DNA from 2 places in the Dyella agri genome. Region 2 is predicted to be linked to the other one. Evidence: predicted binding sites of a transcription regulator. Region 2 holds the regulator's gene; the other holds the start of a gene.

Region 1 (11,213 bases), on a different contig from region 2:
GCCCAGCTGGTTCTGCGCCGGATCGAGCGTGTTGCGCCGATAGGCCAGCAGCGCGCCCAGCGTGCCGCCGGAGAGGCGCGTGCTGATGTCGTGGCCGCTGGCGTCGAGCACGCTGGTGCTGGTGGCGTCGTAGGCGTCGCTGCCGACCTGGAAGCCGTAGGCATAGTTGCCGCTCACCAGCGTCTGGCCGGACGTGCTGTAGACGCTCAGCGTGCCGTCGGGCTGCAATGAGACGGAGATGCCGGTCACGCCGGCCAGCTGCTTGACCAGGCTGTCGCGCTGGTCGAGCAGGTCGTTGGGCTGGGTGTTGCCGGCCTGGCTGATGCTGGTGTTGAGCGCGGCGATCTGCTTGACCAGCGAGTTGACGTTGCCGACGGCGTCGGCGATCTGCGTATTGATCTGCGTGCGCTGCTGGTCGAGCTGCTGGCCGAAGGTATTAAAGGCCAGCGTCAGGGTCTGCGCATTGCCCAGCGCCGCCTGCCGTGCGGAAGGATCGCGCGGGGCGTTCGCCACCGCGTTGAAGCCGCCGTAGAAACTGTCCAGCGCAGATTGCAGGTTGCCGCTGTTCTGCAGCAGGCCGTTCAACGTGGTCGCCAGGTCGTTGGTGGTGGTGGCGCCCTGCAAGGCGCTGTTGGTGCTCCACAACGTCTGCGTGAGGTATTGGCTGTAGGCGCGCTGCACGCCGATCACGTCCACGCCGGTGCCCATGGTGTAGCGGCCAGTGTTCTGGCCCACCTGGTCCACCTGCACGGTGTTCTGGCGGCTGTAGCCGTCGGTGCCGGCGTTGGCGATGTTGTTGCCGGTGACCTTCAGGCCAAGCTGGGCGGCGTTGAGGCCGGAGACACCGATGCTGAACAGGCTGGACATGACCGGGATTCCTGGGATCGCTTATTCGTTCGGCACGCTGGCCGGATTCTTGAGCGCGGCCAGCGCATCGCGCATCTGCGGACTGCTGGCGATGGCGCTGATCTTCTCGGCATACGACGGGTCGGTGGCGTAACCGCCACGCACCAGGGCGCGGGCAAAGCCACGCACGTCGTCGCCGTGGCCGCGCGCGGCGGCGTAGCGGGGGTTGGAGGCGATCAGGTTGGCGTAGTCCTTGAACGACTGCGCCGGCGAATCGTAGGCACGGAACTGCGCGCGTCGACGTACCGCGACGCCGCCTTCGTATTCCAGCGTGGGCACGCCGACCTTGCGCCCGTCCCAGCTTTCGCCGGCCTTGATACCGAACAGGTTGAAGCTGGTGGAACCGTCGGCGCTGCGCGGCATGCGCTTGCCCCACTGGGTTTCCAGCGCGGCCTGGGCCAGCACGGTACGCACCGACAAGCCCAGTTTCTGCGCCGCGGCCTCGGCGTACGGCGCCAGTGCGCGCACGAACTCCTGTGCGTCCTGCGGCAACCATTTCATCGCGCTGCGGCCGACCTCGCGCCCGGCTTCCACCACGTTGGCGAGGCGGCGCTGGAACTGGTCGGCAGTAGCCGGCAATTGCGTGGGGTCGCCGATGCCGTCGGGGTCCGCTGCGGGATCGGCCGCCGTCGGCGTGCCGCTGCCGCCGACCGTGCCGATCGAGGCGCCAGCGCCAGCTGGCGTCGGGGTGGCCGTGCCGCCCAGTTGGCGGATCAGCATCTGCGCGATGCCGATGCCGTTGCCACCCTGGGACAAGCTCACCGAAAGCTGCTGGTCGAACAGGTCGCGGTAGGCCTTGCCGGCATCGCTGTCGCCCATCGCGTCGCCGAAGCTGTCGCTGGCCGCGCGCATGGACTTCAGCATCATCTGGGTAAACAGCGCCTCGAACTGCTTGGCCACCGCCGGCAGCGCTGCCTTGCCGTTCTGCTGCGCCTGCGCACGCAGCTGGTCGAACCCGGACAGATTGGTCCAGGTGCTCAGCGAGGCGTTGGCGGACAGCGCGGCGTCGGACATCGCTAGATGACCACGAGATCCGCGTGCAGCGCGCCGGCCTGCTTCAGTGCCTGCAAGATGGAGATCAGGTCGCTGGGCGATGCGCCGACCTGGTTCACCGCACGCACGATCGCGTCCAGGCTCACGCCCGGGCCGAACTTGAACATGTGTCCGCCCTCCTCGCTGACCTGCACGTTGCTGGAGGGCACCACCGTGGTCTGGCCGTTGCTGAAGGGCGCCGGCTGGCTGACCAGCGGTTGCTCGCTGATGGTGACCTGGATGGCGCCATGCGCCACCGCCGCCGCGGACACGCGCACGTCCGAACCGATCACCACGGTGCCGGTGCGCGAGTTCACCACGACGCGCGCGGGCGGCGCGCCCGGGGTCACGTCCAGATCCTGGATGGTGCCGAGCCAGGCCACCTTCTGGGTGGGGTCCTGCGGCACGCGCACTTCCACCGTGCCGCCGTCCACCGCGTGCGCGGTGCCGCTGCCGTAGGTGCGGTTGATCGTGCTGACGATGCGCGAGACGGTGGTGAAGTCCGGCGTGTTGAGGTTCAGGCGCAAATCGTCGCTGCCGGTGAACGCGGACGACACGCTGCGCTCCACGGTGGCGCCGTTCGGGATGCGCCCGCTGGCGGAGATGTTCTTCTCCACGCTGGAACCGCTCTTGCCCTGGGCGCTGATGCCGCCTACCACCACGCTGCCCTGGGCCACCGCGTAGACGTTGCCGTCGGCGCCGCGCAGCGGCGACATCAGCAGTTCACCGCCGCGGATGCTCTTGGCGTTGCCGATCGAGGCCACGGTGATGTCGATGGTCTGGCCCGGCTTGGCGAACGGCGGCAGCTCGGCGGTGATCGTCACCGCGGCGGCATTCTTCAGCTGCGGGCGCACGTTCGCCGGCACGTTGATACCGAACTGCTGCAGCATGTTCTCCAGGCTCTGGGTGGTGAACGGCGCCTGCGTGGTCTGGTCGCCGGAGCCGTCCAGGCCCACCACCAGGCCGTAGCCGATCAGCTGGTTGGAGCGCACGCCGCCGACCGAGGCGAGGTCGCGGATCTTGTCGGCGTGGGCGGGGGTGGCGAGCAGGGTGAAGAGTGCGAAAGCGACGCACGCCACTCCCTCTCCCCTTTGGGGAGAGGACTGGGGTGAGGGGCGGGGCTTGCGGAAGAGCTTGGAGAAACGAGCGAAGAGCGAAGCGAAAGCAGCACCTCGCGAGCGTGTCCCCTCTCCCCAACCCTCTCCCCGGAGGGGAGAGGGGGCGAACGTGCCGTGCGGGTTCGCACGCTCGTGCTGCAGGGCAGCCTGCGATGTCATGGGCCCGTGGAGTTTCATTTAGAAAGGCATCCACTTGGAGGTGAAGAAACGCGACAGCCAGCCCTGGGTGTTGGCGTCGGCCAGGGTGCCGCGGCCGGTGTAGGAGATCTTGGCGTCGGCGACCCGGGTGGACGGCACGGTGTTGTCCTGGCCGATGTCCTGCGGACGCACGATGCCGGTGATGCGGATCAGTTCCTGGCCCTGGTTGATGGTGAGCCACTTCTCGCCGCGCACCATCAGGCTGCCGTTGGCCAGGCGCTGCGCCACGGTGACGGTGATGTTGCCGGTGAGCTGGTTGCTCTGGCTGCTGGAGCCGCCGCCGTCGAAGCTGTGGTCGCTGTTGATGCCGACACTGGCCTTGTTGAAGGTGCGGCCGAGCAAGGAAGGCGCGCCGATGTTGTCCTTGTTGGTCTTGCTGGTGCTGGTGCTGGCCTTCTTCACCGCCTGGGTGTTTTCCACCAGCACGATGGTGAGGATGTCGCCGGTGCGGTGGGCGCGCGGGTCGGCGAACAGTTCCATGCCTTGTTCGTCGTGGTAGATCGAACCGTCGGCCACCGGTGCGGCAGCGGCGACCACCGGCGGCGTGGCGGCCCACTGCGCGTCGTCGCGCGGCTGCTGCATCACGCAGCCTGCGAGCAGCGCCAGGGCGCACGGCAACACGAAGGTAGAACGACGAACGGACATCACGGCATGCCTCAGGTCTTGTTGGTGATGGTCTGCAGCATGTCGTCCGCGGCGCTGATCGCCTTGGAGTTCATCTCGTAGGTGCGCTGGGTCTGGATCATGTCCACCATCGCCTCCACCACGTTGACGTTGGAGGATTCCAGCGAGCCCTGCAGCAGCGTGCCCATGCCGTTCAAGCCCGCCTGGCCGGCCTGCGGCGTGCCGCTGGACGCGGTTTCCAGGAACAAGTTCTGGCCCATAGCCTGCAGACCCGCCGGATTCACGAAGTCGGCGAGCTGGATGTTGCCGACCTGCTGCGGCGCCGCCTGCCCGGCGAGCGTCGCGCTGACCGTTCCGTCGGTGCCGATGGTGATGCTCTGCGCGCCCTGCGGCAGGGTGATCGCCGGTTCGATCGGATAACCGTCGGCGGTGACGACCTGGCCGTTGGCGTCGGTATGCAGCGAACCGTCGCGGGTGTAGGCGGTGGTGCCGTCGGGCATGGTCACCTGCAGGAAGCCGCGACCCTGGATCGCCACGTCCATCGCGTTGCCGGTCTGGCTGATCGCGCCCTGGGTGAACAGCTTCTCGTTGGCCACCACGCGCACGCCGGTACCCATCAGCAGGCCCGAGGGCGACTGCGTCTGCTCGGTGGTCTGCGCGCCGGGCTGGCTCAGGTTCTGATACATCAGATCCTGGAACGCCGGGCGCGAGGCCTTGAAGCCGGTGGTGCTGGCGTTGGCCAGGTTGTTGGAGATGGCGTCCAGGCTCGTCTGCTGCGCATCGAGGCCGGTCTTGGCGATCCAGAGGGAGGAGAACATGGCGTGGCTCCGCTAGAAGTGTCGGGTTCAGCTCGCCTGCAACAGCTTGAGGCTGGCGTCGGCGTTGTCTTCGCTGGTCTTGATCGAGCGCACCTGCATCTCGTACTGGCGCGACAGCGAAATCATCCGCACCAGTTCGGCTGAGGGATTGACGTTGCTGCCTTCCAGCGTCTGCGATGCCAGCTGCACGCCCGGATCGGCGTCGGCGCTGGCGCCAGCGGCCATGTGCAGCAGGCCGTCCGCGCCCTTGGCGAGCTGCGTGGGATCGGGGTTGACCAGCTTGATGCGGTCGATCTGGGTGAGCGTGTTCGGCCCCTGCCCCAGCGGCACGCTGGAGATGGTGCCGTCGTCGCCGACCACGATCTGCGCGCTGTCGGAGATGCTGATCGGTCCGCCGCTGCCGATCACCGGATTACCGGCGGCGTCGGTGAGCGTGCCGTCGGCAGTGAGCTGCAGGTTGCCGGCACGCGTGTAGGCTTCGCTGCCGTCCGGTGCCTGCACCGCGATCCAGCCCGATCCGCGCACCGCCACGTCCAGCGGACGTCCGGTCTGCTGCAGCGTGCCCTGGCTGTCGTCGCGGCCGAGGCTCTGCGCCACCGCGTTGATCCGGGTGGGGCTGCCCGGCCCCTGCACCGGCAAGTCGCGGAACGCGTCCAGCTCGCTCTTGAAGCCGGTGGTGTTGGCGTTGGCCAGGTTGTGGCTCACCACGTCCTGGGCCCGCATGATCTGCGTGGCCCCGGTCATGGCGATGTAGGCGGAACGGTCCATGGGCGGCTACCTCTTAGAGCCTGCTCACGATCCCCAAGCACCCCGCGCCGGAAGCTGTTTGCGCGCAGGCCAAGGAAGAACGAAAGAGTGGACGTCCGTCCACGACTGAGTGATGACGACGGCATGCGGGCAAACAGACCCGGCCCTTCGGGTTGCCATCGAGTGGCCACCAGGCGGCAGCGCGCGGCTTGACCTGCCAGCCAGGCAGGCCTGCGCCACGCTCTACCACCTGGCGACCACTCGATGACAACGCGGGGTGTTTGGGGGTCATGAGCAGGCTCTAGTTACCGCGACACGGCGTTGAACAGCGTGCTGGCCAGCGTGTTGTCGGTGGACAGCACCTGGGCGTTGGCCTGGTAGTTGCGCTGCGCCTGGATCATGTCGACCAGCTGCTGGGTGGTGTCGCTGGTGTTGGACTCCTCCAGCGCGCCGGACTGGATGGTGCCGTACTGGCCGCTGGCAGCCGTGCCCATCACCGCGGTGCCCGAATCGGTGCTGGACATCCAGCTGGCGCTGCCGAGCTGGCGCAGGCCCTGCAGGTTCTGGAAGTTGGCCATCGCCAGCTGGCCGATCTTGCTGCTCTGGCCGTTGGAATAGTTCGCGGTGACGATGCCCGCGTTGTCGATGTCGATCGAGGACAGCGCGCCCGCGGTGTAGCCGTCCTGGCTGATGGTGCCGGCGGCGTAGCCGGTGCCGTACTGGGTGGTCTTGCCGAAGTTGATCGACAGCGTCTGCGCATTCGCGCCGTTGCCGTAGTTCACCGGGTTGAAGCCGACGATGCCGTTGGCCGGCGTGGTCAGCGCACCGCTGCTGTCGAAGGTCAGCGCCTGCGTGCCGGCGTTGTTGCCATCCACGTACAGGTCCACGTTCCAGGCGTTGGTGCCGGTTTTCACGTAGTAGGCGGTGGCCTGGTGCGAGGAACCCAGGCTGTCGTACACGGTGAAGGTGGACGACTGGTTGAAGGTGGCCGGGTTGGTGGGGTCGAAGGCCAGCGGCGGCACGGTGGCGTCCGCCGGCAGGTTGGACGAAACCACCGCCGTGGTGGTGGGCTTGGCCGAGCTCTGCGCGGTGACCAGGTTCAGATTGGTGAGCGTGCTGGTGTCGAAGCTGTTGCTGGCGGTGCTGTACGGATAGACCTGCAGCGCGTGGTTGTCCTGGGTGACCACGTTGCCCGTCTGGTCCTGGTGGAACGCGCCGGCGCGCGTGTAGGCGTAGCCGTTGCCGGTGTTGACCACGAAGAAGCCGTTGCCGCTGATCGCCAGGTCCAGGCTGTTGCCGGTGGTCTGGATGTCGCCCTGGGCGAACTGCTGCGCCACGCTGGTCAGGCGCGCGCCGCTGCCCACCGCGGTGGCGCTGAGGTTGATGCCGGTGACCGCGTAGATGTCGGCGAATTCCGCACGCGAACCCTTGAAGCCGGTGGTGTTGGCATTGGCGATGTTGTTGGCGATGACGTTGAGGTCGGACTGGGCGCCGTTGATGCCGCTGAGAGCTTGGTTGAGTGCCATGGATGGTTCCTCGCTGGAAGGTTGTTGTCGGCGGTCAGTTGATCTGCGCGATCGCGCTGAGCGGCACGCCGCCCACGCCGTTTACCTGCACGTACGTACCCACGCTGCTGCCGCCGTAGCCCACGCCACTCACCGTGCCGTCTGCATACGTGGAAAGTGCGTTGCCGCTCTGGTCGGCGGCCGCGATGCTGTAGTCGCCCGCGGGCAGCGGGTTGCCGTTGTCGTCCGTGCCGTCCCAGTCGAAACGAGCCAGGCCGGACTGCTGCGCGCCCATGTCGAGCGTGCGCACTACCTTGCCGCTACTGTTCTTGATGACGAGCTGCACGTCGGAGGACGTGGCGGTGACGCCGACTGCGCCGTCCAGCGCGCTGCCCGCGTAGCTGAGATTCGCCGACGGCACCAGCACGTGGCGGCCCACCAGGCCGACCGAACCGAGCACCTGCGAGGATTGCAGGCCGCTGGTGATCTGGCTGGAGAGACTGTTGAGGCTGGTGTTGAGGTCCTGGGTGGAAGCCAGCTGGCTGAACTGCGCCAGCTGCGAGACGAACTGCGAGTTGTCCATCGGGTTGGTCGGATCCTGGGCCTGCAGCTGGGTGGTGAGCAGCTTCAGGAAGTCGGCCTGGTTCATCGTGTTGCCGAGCGCGGAGCTGGCCGCGGTGGCGCTGCCGGTAGCCGCGCCGCCGGTGGTGGTGCTGGTGGTGCCGACGTTGTTGGTCACGCTGGTAGTCATGGCAGGAAACTCACTGGCCGAGGGTCAAGGTCTTGAGCATCAGTTGCTTGGCGCTGTTCATCACTTCGACGTTGTTCTGGTACGAACGCGACGCCGAGATCATGTTGACCAGCTCGTCCACCGGGTTGACGTTGCTGGCGTAGACGTAGCCGTCGGCATTGGCCATCGGGTTGCCCGGCTCGTAGCGCTGGGGAATCGCGGCCTGGCTCTCGGTGACGCCGAGCACCTGCACGCCCTGGCTGCCATCGGCGTTGCCGCCGGACTGCTGCGCCTTTACCGCGGCGAACAGCGGCTCGCGCGAACGGTAGGCGCCCTCGGGCGTGCCGGACACGCTTTCGGCGTTGGCCAGGTTGCTGGCCACGGTATTGAGCCGCAACGACTGCGCGGCCATGCCGGAGCCGGCCACGTTGAAGATGGAAAAGAGCGACATCAGCTCTGCCCTCCGGTGATGGCGGTGCGCAGCATGTGGATCTGCGCGGTGATGAAGGAAAGGCTGGCCTGGTAGTGCACGCTGTTGGCGGCGAAATCGGCTTGTTCGATCTGGGCGTCGACGGTGTTGCCGTCCATGCTTGGCTGCGTCGGCACGCGGTAGGCCAGCGCCGCGGTACCCGTCGACGCGCCAGGCCCGGCGCCGATCTGCCCGGGCGTGGACGCCTGCAGCGGCAGGTTGCCGTCGGCGCCGCCGCCGGCCGCGGCCAGTGCCTTGCGGAAATCGATGTCGCGGGCGAGGTAGCCGGGGGTGTCGGCATTGGCCAGGTTGTTGGCCAGCACGTCGGCACGGCGCTGCCACAGGTCCAGCGCCTGGGTGTGGATGCCGAACAGGTTTTGCGGTGTGGGGCTCATCGTCTGCTCCGCGTGCGGTTGCCGCAGGGAGCTGGAGGCAAGTTGCATGCCACCACACCGGAACCCTTGCCACGACTGGGCTGGAAGGGTCCGCACCCTGGCGCCGCGTCGGCGTCGCCAGGGCAGAGTCGGTTTGTTGACGCCTCCCGGCGCCTCAGTCGGCCGGCGGCTCCGCCGGCAACAAGTCCAGCACCGCCTGCGCCAGCAGGTCCGGCTGGAACTTGGCGATGAAACGGTCGGCCTTGACTTCTTTCACCATCGCTTCGTTGAAGATGCCGCTGAGCGAGCTGTGCAGCACGACCTTCAATCGCCGCAGCTCCGGCGCCTCGCGGATCGCGCGGGTCAGCGCGTAGCCGTCCAGGCGCGGCATCTCGATATCGGAGACCACCAGCTTGACGCCCTCGGCCGGATCCGCGGCGGCCAGCTCATGCAGTCGATCGAGTGCCTCGCGGCCGTCCTGCGCCACCACGCACTCGATGTTCATCTGCCGGAACAGCTCGACCAGGCGGCGGCGGGCGATCAGCGAGTCGTCCGCCACCATCACGCGCCGTGGTGCCAGCGTGTGCGCGCCGGCGAGGCGCTGCATCTGCACGGATAGTTCGGCCGGCGCCGCGTCGATGCCGGCCAGCACCTGCTCCACGTCCACCACCGCCAATAGCGCGCCGTCCACGCGGGTCACCGCATTGACCCGCGCGCCGAAGCCCAGCGTGGCGGCGGGTGCCTCCAGCCGGTCGCCGTCACACTGCACCATGCGTTGCAGGTCGGCCACCAGGAAGCCCTGCACCGAGCGGCTGAACTCGGTAACCATCAGGTGTGCCGATGCCTCGTCGCGCAGTGGCGGGTAGCCGAGCGCGGCGGCCAGGTCGATCACCGGGATGGTCTGCCCGCGGTAGTCGCAACTGCCTGCCAGCAAGGCATGCGTGCCCGGCACGCGCTCCAGCGGCGGCCGGCGCATCACCTCGCGCACCTTGAATACGTTGATGCCGAACAGCTGCGCGTCGCCGAGCCGGAACAGCAGCATGGCCACCCGGTTGTGGCCGGCCAGCCGGGTATGTTGCTCGACCTTTTCCAGCAGCGTGCCGCCCATGCGGACTCCTCGCGAATGACCCGCCGCCGCAGCGGCCGTACGCGCAGGCTATCGACCGCATCGCGCCGCGCTTGAGCACGCGACCGCCCGGGAATGGAGTGGCATGCGGTTTGCTTCCTCAAGCCGCGGCGGTTTTGGACGATGCAGTCTCCTGCAAGAGCCCGCCGCCCCATCGACAATAAGGTGATGTTCGACCCATGAGCCTGATCTGGAATCAGCATCTCGCCCCTCTGGTGGAAGCCGCCGCTGCCGGCGACGAAGCACGGATCGCCGCACTCCGGCGTACCCATCCACGCGCCGCGCAGGCGCTGGCGCCGCTGCTTGCGCGTGTTGCCAGCCGGCCGCCCGCGGCCGTGGCCTTGCAAGCCGTGGAGCAGCAGAGCCTGGTGCTGGCCGCGGTGCAGCAGCTGGCTCGAGAACAAGCAGCGCTGGACAAGGCCAGCGAGGACGGTCGCGGCAGTGTCGATCGCTTGACGGATGGCAGCGCCGGTATCTCGACGGCACTGCGGCAGGTGGGCGCCGAGCTCGAACTGGCCAGCCAGGCCAGCGAGGCCGGCAGCGGCAACGTCAGCGAGCTCGACGGCCAGCTGCGCCTGTTGCGCAGCGCGCTGGCGGCGATGAACCGCAACCAGAGCAAGCTGGCCGAGCAGGTGGAACAGATCCGCAGGCTCACCGCCACCGTGCAGGAAATCGCCCATCAGACCAACCTGGTGGCGCTGAACGCGGCGATCGAGGCCGCGCGCGCCGGCGAGGCGGGCCGCGGTTTCGCCGTGGTCGCCGACGAGGTCAAGCAACTGGCGGAAAAAACCGCCGTCGCCACGGCCGAGATCGAGAGCGTCACCGGTTCGATCGGCGACTTTTCCACGCAATTGAACGGCGACGTGCAGCACAGCCTGCAGCAGTTGGAACGGGCGCAGAGTGGTGCGGCGCAATCGGGCGCCACCCTGGCAAGCGGCGGCCAGGCGCTGCGCGCGGCAGGCGACCGCGTCCACAAGCTGCAGCAGAACCACGATGCGCAGCATGCGCGCGCCACCAGCGTCCAGGCCGCGCTCGGCGCCATGCAGCGCCGCGCTGGCGAAGCGAGGCGGCAGTCCGACGCGCTGCAGCGCGCGGCGCTGCTTTCGCATCGGCTGGGACTGGACTGGCTGGAGGGCGTCAGCGGCAACGACACCGGCAGCCTGAGCCTGACCGTGCGCGAGGCATCCCTCAACCTGCGCCAGGCGGCCGAACTGGCCCTGCACGAACCTGCCGCGCTGGATCGGCGCTGGTTCGACACCCATGCGATCCGCCGCAGCGTCGAGCGGCTCGGCGCGCAGCGGCCGGATCATCCCGCCACGGCCGGTCTCACCGAAACCGGCATGCAGCTATGCGAACAGGGCAACCGCTTCATCGCGCTGCTATGCGACGGCGAAGCCGCGCAGGCCGCCGCGCTGTCGCGGCAGATCGAATCCGCCCGCGATGCCTTGCTGGGGCAACTCGACCTTGTGATGGCGGACGCGTGAGCCGGCGCCGCGTCAGCGCTGGCCGGCTGCTGGTACTGGCATGGCTGGGCCTGCCGGGCATCGGCCTGGCCGCCGCGCCTTC
Region 2 (11,213 bases):
AGCCTGCTCGTCCGGGCCGTCGGTACGCACGGTCAGCGGCGTACCGATGCCGGCGGCAAGCATCATCACGCCCATGATGCTTTGTGCGTTCACCTCGCGCCCCTTGCTGATCAGCCACACGGTGGACTTGAAGCCCTGCACCAGTTGCACCAGCTTTGCCGACGCGCGGGCGTGCAGGCCCAGCTTGTTGGAAACGACGATTTCTTTCTCAAGCATGGTCAATGAAGATTCCCCCACGGCCGCCGCTTGCAGCGATTTCGGCCAGTTCGTCCAGTGGTTTTTCCGCGTAATTGAGTACGCGCAGCAGCATCGGCAGGTTGAGGCCGGAGACGCAGCGCAGGCGCACGCCCAGCGAGCTGAGCGAGAGCCCGATGTTGCACGGCGTGGCGCCGTAGAGATCGGCCAGTACCAGCACGCCTTCGCCCTGGTCGAGCGCGCGCGCGTGGCGGGCGGTGAGTGTGCGCATCACGTCCGGGTCGGCCTGCGGCGGCACCTCTACCGCCTCCACTTGCAGCGGCAGCTTCGGCATCACGTGGTGCGCGGCGGAGATCAGCGCCTGGCCGACCGCCTCATGGGTCATCAGCAGCACACCCACGCTCATGGCTGCGTACCTTCCTGTGTGCGTTGCGTTGCCATCGCCTCAGTCCAGCTCGCGGTGGAAGGTGAGTACGCCCTCGCGGGTTTCGCGATAGTGCGCGGCGAGCTGCTCGACCAGGTACACCGAACGGTGCCGGCCGCCGGTGCAGCCGATCGCGACGGTGACGTAGCTGCGATCGTCCTGTTCGAAGCGCGGCAGCCAGGCGTCCAGCCAGCGCCGGGTGTCGGCAAGGTACTCGGCGACCAGCGGTTCGCCGTCCAGGTATTCGCGCACGGGCGCGTCCTTGCCGGAGAGCGGGCGCAGCCGCGGCTGCCAGTGCGGGTTGGGCAGGCAGCGCGCGTCGAACACGAAATCCGAGTCCAGCGGCAGCCCGCGCTTGAACGCGAAGGACTGGAACATCAGCGTCATCCCCTCGGTGGCCTGCGCGTAGCCAGTGGCGACCAGCCGGCGCAGCTGGTGCACGTTGAGTTCGCTGGAGTCGATCACCTTCTCGGCGATCGCCATCAACGGGCGCAACAGCTGGCGTTCCTCGGCGATCGCGTCGGCAAGCGACATGCCGCGCGTGGCCAGCGGGTGGCGGCGGCGGGTTTCCGAATAGCGCTTGACCAGCACTTCGTCGCTGCAGTCGAGGAAGATCAGGTGCAGCTGCACGCCGGCGGCGGCCAGTGCGGATAGCGTCGCGGGCAGGTGCTCGAAGTCGGCGCCGCGGTTGCGCACGTCCACGCCCACCGCGATACGCCGGCGCCGGCCGGCGCCGTGGCTGACCGCCTCCACCAGCTGCGGCAGCAGCGAGGGTGGCAGGTTGTCGACGCAGTAGAAGTCCAAGTCCTCCAGTGCGCGCAACGCCACCGTTTTGCCGCCGCCGGACACGCCGGTGAGCACGATCAGGTGGGTCTCGTGCGGGTTGGTGAAGGGGCTGGTCGGCGTGGCGGGTACGTCGTGCACTGCGGTCACCAGGGAGGCAGGCGGCGCAACTGGTGCGCCTGGCGGTCGATGAAGGTCTGCGCGGGGTCGATGCCCTTGCTCTTCAGCGCGTGGCTGCGCACCGCTGCCTCGACCAGCACGGCGATGTTGCGGCCCGGCGCCACCGGAATCGTGATCATCGGTACCTTGACGTCGAACACCTCGCGGTGGCCGGTGTCGCCGGTGAGGCGGGTCAGCGCGTCGATCTCCTCGCCTTCGCGCAGCGGCTTGAGGTGGATCACCAGGCGCAGGTACTTGGACGGCTTCACCGACATGTGGCCGAACATCTCGCGCACGTTGAGCACGCCCAGGCCGCGCACTTCCAGCAGGTCCTGCAGCAGCTCGGGACAACTGCCGTCGATCACGTCCGGCGCGATCAAGGTGAATTCGGTGGCGTCGTCGGCGACCAGCCGGTGGCCGCGGCTGATCAGTTCCAGCGCCAACTCGCTCTTGCCGGAACCGGCCTCGCCGGTGATCAGCACACCGATCGAGAACACCTCCAGGAACACGCCGTGCAGCGTGGTCTTCGCCGCCAGCTGGCGCGCCAGGTGGTATTGCAGGAAGGTGAGCAGCTCGTGGCCGCGCTTGGAGCTGAGCCACAGCGGCGTGTCGGTTTCCTCGGCCACCTCGCGCAGGTCGGACGGGATCGCCTGGTCCTTGGTGACGATCAGCGCCACCGGCCGGCTGGCGGCGATCTTGTGCATCACCTCCCAGCGCTGGCGCGAGTCGAGGCCGTCGAGGAAATTCAGCTCCTCCGAACCGATGATCTGGATCTTGTTCGGGTAGATGACGTTGAGGTAGCCGATCAGCGAGGGCCGGCGCGCCTGCGCGGCACCGGGCTCCAGCGTGCGCGATTCGCCGCGCATGCCGGCCTGCCAGCGCAGCGCCATGCGCTCGTTGACGCCATCGTAGAGTTGTCTTGCGGTGAGCCGGTCCAAGCCTTCGGTCCTTTGCGTCGCGCGCCGCCCGTGGGGTCCGGGGCGGGGCAGGGCCATTGTGCCAGCTTGGGCGGAAGACGTGTTTCGCGGGAAGGCATGCGGGCCGCCCGTCGCCGGGCGGCCCGCAGGGGGACATCAGCCGTACTGGCGCTCGTCGCGCACGGCGCGCTGGTGCTTGTCGGAGATCTTTTCGCGGTGGCGCCGCAACTGGTTGACCAGCTTGTCGAAGAGCATGTCGATGGAAGCGTACATATCGGCCTCGGCAGCCTCGGCGTGCAGGGTGGCGCCGGTGACGCCGAGCGTGGCATCCGCGCGGTGCTGCAGCTTGTCCACAGAGAGCACCACGGTAAGGCTGATCAGTTTGTCGTCGAGGCGATGGAGGCGATCTAGCCTGGATTCGACGTGATTGCGCAGCGCGGGGGTGACTTCGATCTGCTGGCCGCTGAGTTGGAATTGCATGGTACGCCTCCTCTGGTGGTGCTTGCCGCGTTTCGCGGCGGGATGGACGCGCCGCGGACGGAGTGCCGTGGCGTGTCGTCGATCATCCTTCACTACGGGTAATGGGAGCGTTTTTCCTGCAGGCAAGTTCCCTTTAGGTGGATAGGTCCATCCTTTAGCCAATCCGCTGGCGTTCGCTGGAACTGGGAATGCGCAGCCCCTCCCGGTACTTGGCCACGGTGCGGCGGGCGACCTGGATGCCCTTGCCTTTCAGCTCCTCGGCCAGCGCCTGGTCGGACAGCGGCTTGCGCGGGTCCTCCGCCTCGATCAGCTTGCGCAGCATCGCCTGGATCGCAGTCGCCGAGGCGCTGCCGCCGTCCTCGGTGGACACGCCGCTGGAGAAGAAATACTTCAGCTCGAAGGTGCCGCGCGGCGTGTGCAGGTACTTGCGCGTGGTGACGCGCGAAATGGTGGATTCGTGCATGCCCACTTCTTCGGCCACCTCGCGCAGCACCAGCGGGTGCATCGCCTCGGGGCCGTAGTCGAGGAAGGCGCTCTGCCGCCGCACGATGGCGCTAGCCACCTTGAGCAGGGTTTCGGCGCGCGATTCCAGGCTCTTCAGCAGCCAGCGCGCCTCCTGCAGCTGGCCTTTCATCCAGCTGGCGTCGTCGCCGCGGGCGCGGGCGATCAGGTTGCAATAGTGCTGGTTCAGACCCAGCCGCGGCTGCGCGTCCGGGTTCAGGCGCACCTGCCAGCGGCTGCCGTCGCGCACCGCATAGACATCGGGCGCCACGTATTCCACCGGCGTGGTGTCCAGCGCCGCGCCGGGGCGCGGGTCGAGGCTGCGGATCAGCGCGGCGGCGGTGGCCACCTCGTCCTCGCCGGCGCGCAGCTTGCGCGCCAGTTTGGCGATGTCGTTGCGCGCGAGCAGTTCGAGTTCGCTGTCGACGATGGCGAGCGCCAGTTCGCGCTGCGGGGTGTCGGCGCTGAACTGCTCGAGCTGGCTGCGCAGGCAGTCGCGCAGGTCCAGGCTGGCCACGCCCAGCGGGTCGAAGCCCTGCAGGCGGCGGCGCACCGCCTCGATCTCGTCGAGGCTGGCGGCGATGTTCTCAGGCAACGCGGCGCGCACCGCCTCGATGCCGTCGGCGAGGTAGCCGTCGGCGTTCAGCGCGTCGATGATCACGGTAGCGATCGCGGTCTGACGCGGATTGAAGCCGGCGAGGTTGAGCTGCCACAGCAGGTGCTGCTGCAGGGTTTCGGGTGCCACGTTCTGTGGCTCGAAGTCCTCGTCGCCGCGCGTGTTGCCGCTGCTGCCGGTGCCGTTGGAAAAGTCGATCGGGGTTTCGACGCTGCCGCCGCCGTCGTCGGCCCATTCGGCGCCATCGTCGCCGTCGACTCTCTGGTCGGCGGCGGCTTCGGCGGGGCTGGGCGCCTGTGCGTACTCGGCTTCCGGCGCAGCCTCGTCGGTGACGGTTTCTTCCTCGCTCTCGTCGGCGAATTCCAGCAGCGGATTGCCTTCGGCGAGCTGCCGCAGTTCGGCCTCCAGCTCCAGTTGCGACAGCTGCAGCAGGCGGATGGCCAGCTGCAGCTGCGGCGTCAGGGTGAGCTGTTGATGGAGGCGGAACTGGAGTGCGGGTTTCATGCCGGCCGGTTGGATGGACTGGGCTCCATCCTACCCGCAGCCGGCGGGGGCGGCCATAGCCGCGCGCCGCTGTTGTGAAGCCGGCGTTAGAGCCTGTGCGACACCTTCACGCAACCGCGTTGCCCACCGTGCGGCAGCGTGCAGTTGACCCGACGGCCGGCTGGCGCCGCGCCACGCGCCAGCACTTGGAATCCGCGGCAAACAACCCGGAGAGCCGGGGATTGAACAGGCTCTTACAACCTGAATTCGCGGCCCAGGTAGACCTCGCGCACCTTCTCGTCGGCGAGGATGTGGGCGGGGGTGCCGCGCGACAGCACTTCGCCGTCGTTGAGGATGTAGGCGCGGTCGCAGATGCCCAGCGTCTCACGCACGTTGTGGTCGGTGATCAGCACGCCGATGCCGCGTTCCTTGAGGTGGCGCACGATGCGCTGGATCTCGCCGACCGAGATCGGGTCGACGCCGGCGAAGGGTTCGTCCAGCAGCATGTAGCGCGGGTTGGCGGCCAGCGCGCGGGCGATCTCCACGCGGCGGCGTTCGCCGCCGGAGAGGCTGATGCCTTTCTGGCCGGCGATGTGGGCGATCTTCAGCTCGTCGAGCAGGCTTTCCAGTTCTGCATCGCGCTGTTGCGCGCTGAGGCCTTCGCGCAGTTCCAGCACGGCCATGATGTTGTCCGCCACGCTGAGCCGGCGGAACACCGAGGCCTCCTGCGGCAGGTAGCCGATGCCCAGGCGCGCGCGCATGTGCATCGGCAGGCCGGTGATCTCCTGCTTGTCCAGCTTGATCGTGCCGGCGTCGGCCTCGATCAGGCCCACCACCATGTAGAAGCAGGTGGTTTTGCCGGCACCGTTGGGGCCGAGCAGACCCACCACTTCGCCCTCGCGGATGGAGAAGGCGAAGTCGCGTACCACCTGGCGCGCCTTGAAGCTTTTTTGCAGACCTTCAGCGGACAGCATCGATCAGTTGCCCTTCGCCGGTGCAGGTGCCGTCGCGGGCGCGACCGCCTTGGCGGGCAGCTTGCCGGCTACCGGCTCGTTGTCGGGTACCGGCTGCGCGGTGGGCGGCTTCTTGCAGATCACCGGCGTGGCCGCGGTGTTCTTGGGCAGGATCACGCCGTGCACCAAGCCGTCGCCGGCGGTGTCGCCGGTGATCAGGCTGGTGTTCTGGTTGTAGGTGAGCTTGTCGCCGTGGAATTCGCCGCGGCACTGCTGGTCCACCACCGCATTGCCGGTGAGCACGGCGATGCTGTTGAGGTTGTCGTAGTCCAGCGTGGTCCCGTCGCCGGTCATCAGGTTGTTGTTCTCGTCCAGCTCCTGGATGTGCGCCGGCTTGCCGGTGACCACCACGCGCGAGACCTGCTGGTCGGCGTCCAGGTAGATCTTGGCGACATCGCCGGTGACCAGCATGGTGCCCTGGGTGATCTTGACGTTGCCGGTGAGCGTGGTGACCGTGTTCGGCGCGTTGTAGGCGTCGGTGTGCTTGGCCACGTAGTTCATCGGCTGCTGCCGATCCGATTTCTTGGCGCTGGCCGCCAGCGGGACCAGCGCGAGAAGCGCCGCCACGCAGGCCGCGCCGAGGACGTCACGACTTGCGCGGATGCGACTGGCGCGGGCGTGGCGGGAAGGTGCCTTGGCTTGCATCGAGCAGCTCCAGGTGGTTGTCGTTGAGGTTGGCGCGCATGCCGATGCCGTCCAGTGTACGTGCGCCCTGCACGGCGTGCGCCGCTTCCGCCGTTTCCATGCGGTTGTCTTTCGGCCAGGCGGTGACTTCGGAGGTATCGATGGTCACTTCCGCCTGCGGCGCGCCCTTGGCATCGGTGAACGCGGGGCGCTGCATGTGCACCGGCCCCTGCAGCTTGATGAGGGTGCCGCTCTTGTCCACCCAGCCGTACAGCGAATGGCCGTGCCAGTCCGGCGTGCCGGGTTCCTTGGCGGAGATGTCGAACACCGGCGAATTGATGTACAGCGTCTCGTCTTCGTCGCGGCGATCCAGATGCGGCGCCTGCATGCGGAACGCCAGCTGGCCTTCGGGGTTGTAGGACCACATCCTGGAGTTGTAGAGGACGTAGCCCGAGCGCGGTGGGCCGACGAAGTCGTTCGGTTTCGTCGCCGGCCCCATCCACCACAGCAGCATCTGGGCGACGCCGGCGGCCAGCGCGACCAGCACGATCGCGCTGGCCAGCTTGCGGTCGCGCAGCCACAGGCGCAGGCGCCTGATCACTTCCAGCGCTCCCGTTCCGCGGCATCCCGGCCCTGCGAGTGCAGGATCAGGTCGCAGACTTCGCGCGCCGCGCCCATGCCGCCGGGCAGGCGGGTCTGCCAATGCGCGGCCTCGGCCACCCAGGGGTGCGCGTTGGCCACGGCCACGGCGAGGCCGGCGAAGCGCATCGGCGGCAGGTCGGGCAGGTCGTCGCCAATGAAGGCGGCCTGCTCGGGCGCGAGGCCCAGCGCCTCCAGCAGGGATTCGAGGCAGGCGCGCTTGTCGCCCTGGCCCTGGTAGACGTGGGCGATGTCCAGCTCCTCGGCGCGCAGCGCCACCGGGTGGCTGATCCGCGCGGTGATCAGCGCCACCTGCACGCCGTTCGCCTGCAGCCGTTTCAGACCCAGGCCGTCGTGCACGTGAAACACCTTGGTCTCGTGGCCATCCTCGCTGTACCAGAGGCGGCCGTCGGTGAGCGTACCGTCCACGTCGAACGCGGCCACGCGGATCTTCGCGGCGCGGGCAAGGAGGTCGGCGGGCAGGTCGGCCGGGTACATGGATTCGACTCGTGGCGGTTGACGGGGACGGGGATGCAACGCGCGATCAGACCACGCGTGCACGGAGTAGATCGTGAATGTTCAGCGCCCCGATCACACGGCGCTCGGTGTCGACCACCAGCAGGGCGTTGATCTGGTGCTTTTCCATCAGCTGGGCCGCCTCGGAGGCCAGTTTGTCGGGGCCGATGGTCTTGGGGCCGCGGGTCATCAGTTCGGCCACGGTGGCGCCGCGCAGGTTCACGTCCTCGTCGTCCAGCGCGCGGCGCAGGTCGCCGTCGGTGAACACGCCGAGCAGGCGGCCTTGGTCGTCCACCACCGCGGTCATGCCCAGATGCTTGCGGGTCATCTCCACCAGCGCGGCGGTGAGGCTGGCCTCGGGAGGCACGCGCGGCACGTTGTCGCCGCTGTGCATCACGTCGCTGATGCGCAGCAGCAGGCGGCGCCCCAGGCTGCCGGCCGGATGCGAGCGGGCGAAGTCGTCCGAGGTGAAGCCGCGCGCTTCCAGCAGGGCGATCGCCAGGGCGTCGCCCAGCACCAGCGCCGCGGTGGTGCTGGTGGTGGGGGCCAGGCCCAGCGGGCACGCTTCGTTGGTGATGCTGCCGTCCAGGTGCACGTCGGCCTGGCTGGCCAGCGAGGAGCCGGGCTTGCCGGTGAGCGCGATCAGCGGGATGCCCTGGCGCTTGATCATCGGCAGGATGAACAGCACCTCGTCGGTCTCGCCGGAATAGGACAGCGCCAGCACCACGTCGTTGGGCTGGATCATGCCCAGGTCGCCGTGGCTGGCCTCGCCGGGATGCACGAAGAACGCCGGGGTGCCGGTAGAGGCAAGGGTGGCGGCGATCTTGCGCGCCACATGGCCGGACTTGCCCATGCCGGTGACCACCACGCGGCCCTGGCAGGCCAGGATCAGCCGGCAGGCGTGCACGAAATCGTCGCCGATGCGCGGCTCCAGCCCGGCGATCGCGGACGCTTCGGTGGCGATCACCGCGCGGGCGCTGCGCACGATGGCGTCGGGCTGGGGTTCGATAGCGGCGTGCGGGGTGGGGCGTGGGTTCATGTCGGCTCGATGCGGGGCCCCGGGACGCCCGCGCCGGGGGCGTTGGCGGCCAGATGGCGGGTACTGTCGTTTCTGCGACAGGGGATTTCCATTACCATGGCATATTCGCATTTTAACGTCAGACCGACGCGATACCGATACCGGCCGCGTCCGCTGCCCCCTTTTCGTGGAAGCCCGATGGACCCAGCACGCATCCAGACCCTGATCGAAACCGGCCTGCCCGGAGCGCAGGTCGAGGTCAGCGGCGACGATGGCGTGCACTTCGAGGCCACCGTGGTCGCCGGCCAGTTCGCCGGCAAGCTGCCGCTGGCGCGGCACCGGCTGGTCTACGCCACGCTGGGCGAGCTGATGGGCGGCGCGATCCACGCGCTGGCGCTGAAGACGCTGACTCCCGAGGAAGCCGCGGCGCGTCAACGGTGATCTTCGCTCGAATTGAAAAGTCCGGCATGAATGCCGGTTCTTCTTTGCGCTCATGGAGGAGCGCACAAGTTTAGGAACATCGATGGCCAAGATCCTGATCAATGGCGGCGTGCCGCTCCAGGGCGAGGTGGGCATTTCCGGCGCGAAGAACGCCGTGCTGCCGATCCTCGCCGCCTGCCTGCTGGCGGATGCGCCGGTGAGCATCGGCAACGTGCCGCACCTGCACGACGTCACCACCTTCATCGAGCTGCTCGGCCAGATGGGCGTGCAGCTGGTGCTGGACGACCGCATGAAGATCCACGTCGACCCGCGCACCACCAGCACCTGTATCGCGCCCTACGATCTGGTGCGCACCATGCGCGCATCGATCCTGGTGCTGGGTCCGCTGGTGGCGCGCTTCGGCCAGGCGGAGGTATCGCTGCCGGGCGGCTGCGCGATCGGTTCGCGCCCGGTAGACCAGCACATCCGCGGCCTGCAGGCGTTGGGCGCCGAGATCACCGTCGAAAACGGCTACATCAAGGCGCGCGCCAAGCGGCTCAAGGGCGCGCGCATCGTGATGGACATGGTCACCGTCACCGGCACCGAGAACATCATGATGGCGGCCACGCTGGCCGAAGGCACCACGGTGATCGAGAACGCCGCACAGGAGCCCGAGGTGGTGGATCTGGCGCACTGCCTGATCGCGATGGGCGCGAAGATCGAAGGCGTGGGCACCTCGACCCTGGTGATCCACGGCGTGGACCGCCTGCACGGCACCGACTACAAAGTGCTGCCCGACCGCATCGAGACCGGCACCTTCCTGGTCGGCGCGGCGATGACCGGCGGCAAGGTGCGCGCCCGCGGCGCCCGCGCCAGCACGCTGGATGCGGTGTTGGCCAAGCTGGAGGACGCCGGCGCGCACATCTCCAGCGGCGACGACTGGATCGAGCTGGACATGGGCGGGCGCCGACCGAAGGCGGTCAACATCACCACCGCGCCTTACCCCGCGTTCCCCACCGACATGCAGGCCCAGTTCACCGCGCTCAACTGCGTGGCCGAGGGCACCGGCGTGATCACCGAGACGGTGTTCGAGAACCGCTTCATGCACGCCCACGAGCTGCAGCGCCTCGGCGCGGACATCCAGCTCGAAGGCAACACCGCGGTGATCAAGGGCGTCCAGCACATGAGCGGCGCGCCGATCATGGCCACCGACCTGCGCGCCTCGGCCTGCCTGGTGCTGGCCGGCCTGGTGGCGCAGGGCGACACCACGGTGGATCGCGTCTACCACATCGACCGCGGCTACGAGAACATCGAGGAAAAGCTCGGCGTGCTGGGTGCACGGATTCGCCGCTTGCCGAACTGAGCGTTCCGCCCGTCATCGCGCCTGCGCGGAATGACGGGCGCCGCGCCGGCCCTTACGGCTGCGAGTAACGCACCAGTTCGAGGGTGAGGTTGCCGCCGTCTTTCTGGGCGATCTTGACCGGCACCGGATATTTCGCGGGCACGTACCATGCATTGAATGCGCGATCCTGGTCGGTGCGGTCCACGCGCACGGCATCGAACGCGCCGGCGGGTACGCTGATCTTTTCGTTGGCGGCCACCTTGAACGTCTGTATCTCGACGTCCTGCCTGCCGCCGACAGGGAAGGTGGCGCCCCTCGCGCCGTCGCGCAGCGCCATGCCCAGCGCCAGTGGCAAGGTGTTGCGTTCCACCATGCCGGCTTGCGCGGGATAGCTGTGGTGCTTGCCGTTGTCGTCCACCTGCACGGTGTTGCCCTGCACGGCGAGTTCGCGGTTCTTCGGTTTGAACGCGGAGGCCATCGCGTACTTGTACGAAATGGCCTGCGGCACCTTGCCGACCCAGGCGAAGCGCGACACTTCCGACGTGCTGGCGCCCAGCGCCGCGGCGAGGCCGGAGGTGCCGACGATCTTGTCGGTGTATTCGTACTGGCCGTTGCCGGCCGGCTTCAGCGTGAGCGTGGCGTCGCCCAGCGGCTGGCCGCCCTGCAGCACGTGGTAAGTGGCGGTGAAGGACTGCGGCACATTCGCGGCGATAGCGGCGGCGGGCAGGACGAGGGCCATGGCGAGGCCGGCGCGTAGCAGGGCGGTCTTCATGTCGCCGAACTATAGGGCGCGCGCCTGAATGTTGCGCGACCCTGTGTTCCTACGACAACTGCGCCAGCGTGAGGGGGGCGGCCAGCGGACGGCCATCGAACATCGCCTTGCCGCTCCAGCGCAGGCGACCGCTGGCGATGGCGCCGACCACGGCGGGCAGCAGCTTGTGTTCTTCCGCCAGCAGGCGTTCCGCGAGCGTGGCTTCGGTATCGGCGGCACCAACCGGGATACGCGCCTGCGCCACCACCGGGCCGCCGTCCAGTTCGGCGGTGACGTAGTGCACGCTGGCGCCGTGCTCCGCATCGCCGGCT

The links. Region 2 encodes sigma-54, which starts transcription at its own class of promoters, with help from an activator protein. Its sites were predicted from a motif close to TGGCACGNGCNTTGC; they were not measured.
Region 1: a site for sigma-54 is predicted at 8,580-8,594, ahead of flgB (flagellar basal body rod protein FlgB). Genes of this name have one in related genera too.

The regions. Positions count from the first base shown of each region.
Region 1 is NZ_JADIKL010000009.1:3,247-14,459, reverse strand. It holds gene flgK (flagellar hook-associated protein FlgK) at 1-867, opposite strand, end outside; gene flgJ (flagellar assembly peptidoglycan hydrolase FlgJ) at 889-1,920, opposite strand; gene ISP14_RS15025 (flagellar basal body P-ring protein FlgI) at 1,923-3,017, opposite strand; gene flgH (flagellar basal body L-ring protein FlgH) at 3,234-3,899, opposite strand; gene flgG (flagellar basal-body rod protein FlgG) at 3,911-4,696, opposite strand; gene flgF (flagellar basal-body rod protein FlgF) at 4,724-5,464, opposite strand; gene flgE (flagellar hook protein FlgE) at 5,749-6,969, opposite strand; gene ISP14_RS15000 (flagellar hook assembly protein FlgD) at 7,004-7,699, opposite strand; gene flgC (flagellar basal body rod protein FlgC) at 7,710-8,129, opposite strand; gene flgB (flagellar basal body rod protein FlgB) at 8,129-8,542, opposite strand; gene ISP14_RS14985 (chemotaxis protein) at 8,697-9,629, opposite strand; gene ISP14_RS14980 (methyl-accepting chemotaxis protein) at 9,827-11,131, shown strand; gene flgA (flagellar basal body P-ring formation chaperone FlgA) at 11,128-11,213, shown strand, end outside.
Region 2 is NZ_JADIKL010000002.1:453,425-464,637, forward strand. It holds gene ISP14_RS04505 (HPr family phosphocarrier protein) at 1-216, opposite strand, end outside; gene ISP14_RS04510 (PTS sugar transporter subunit IIA) at 209-601, opposite strand; gene rapZ (RNase adapter RapZ) at 641-1,543, opposite strand; gene hprK (HPr(Ser) kinase/phosphatase) at 1,549-2,499, opposite strand; gene hpf (ribosome hibernation-promoting factor, HPF/YfiA family) at 2,635-2,958, opposite strand; gene ISP14_RS04530 (RNA polymerase factor sigma-54) at 3,113-4,579, opposite strand; gene lptB (LPS export ABC transporter ATP-binding protein) at 4,813-5,532, opposite strand; gene lptA (lipopolysaccharide transport periplasmic protein LptA) at 5,536-6,216, opposite strand; gene lptC (LPS export ABC transporter periplasmic protein LptC) at 6,158-6,796, opposite strand; gene ISP14_RS04550 (KdsC family phosphatase) at 6,793-7,332, opposite strand; gene ISP14_RS04555 (KpsF/GutQ family sugar-phosphate isomerase) at 7,379-8,389, opposite strand; gene ISP14_RS04560 (BolA family protein) at 8,567-8,809, shown strand; gene murA (UDP-N-acetylglucosamine 1-carboxyvinyltransferase) at 8,892-10,151, shown strand; gene ISP14_RS04570 (DUF3108 domain-containing protein) at 10,204-10,902, opposite strand; gene purN (phosphoribosylglycinamide formyltransferase) at 10,952-11,213, opposite strand, start outside.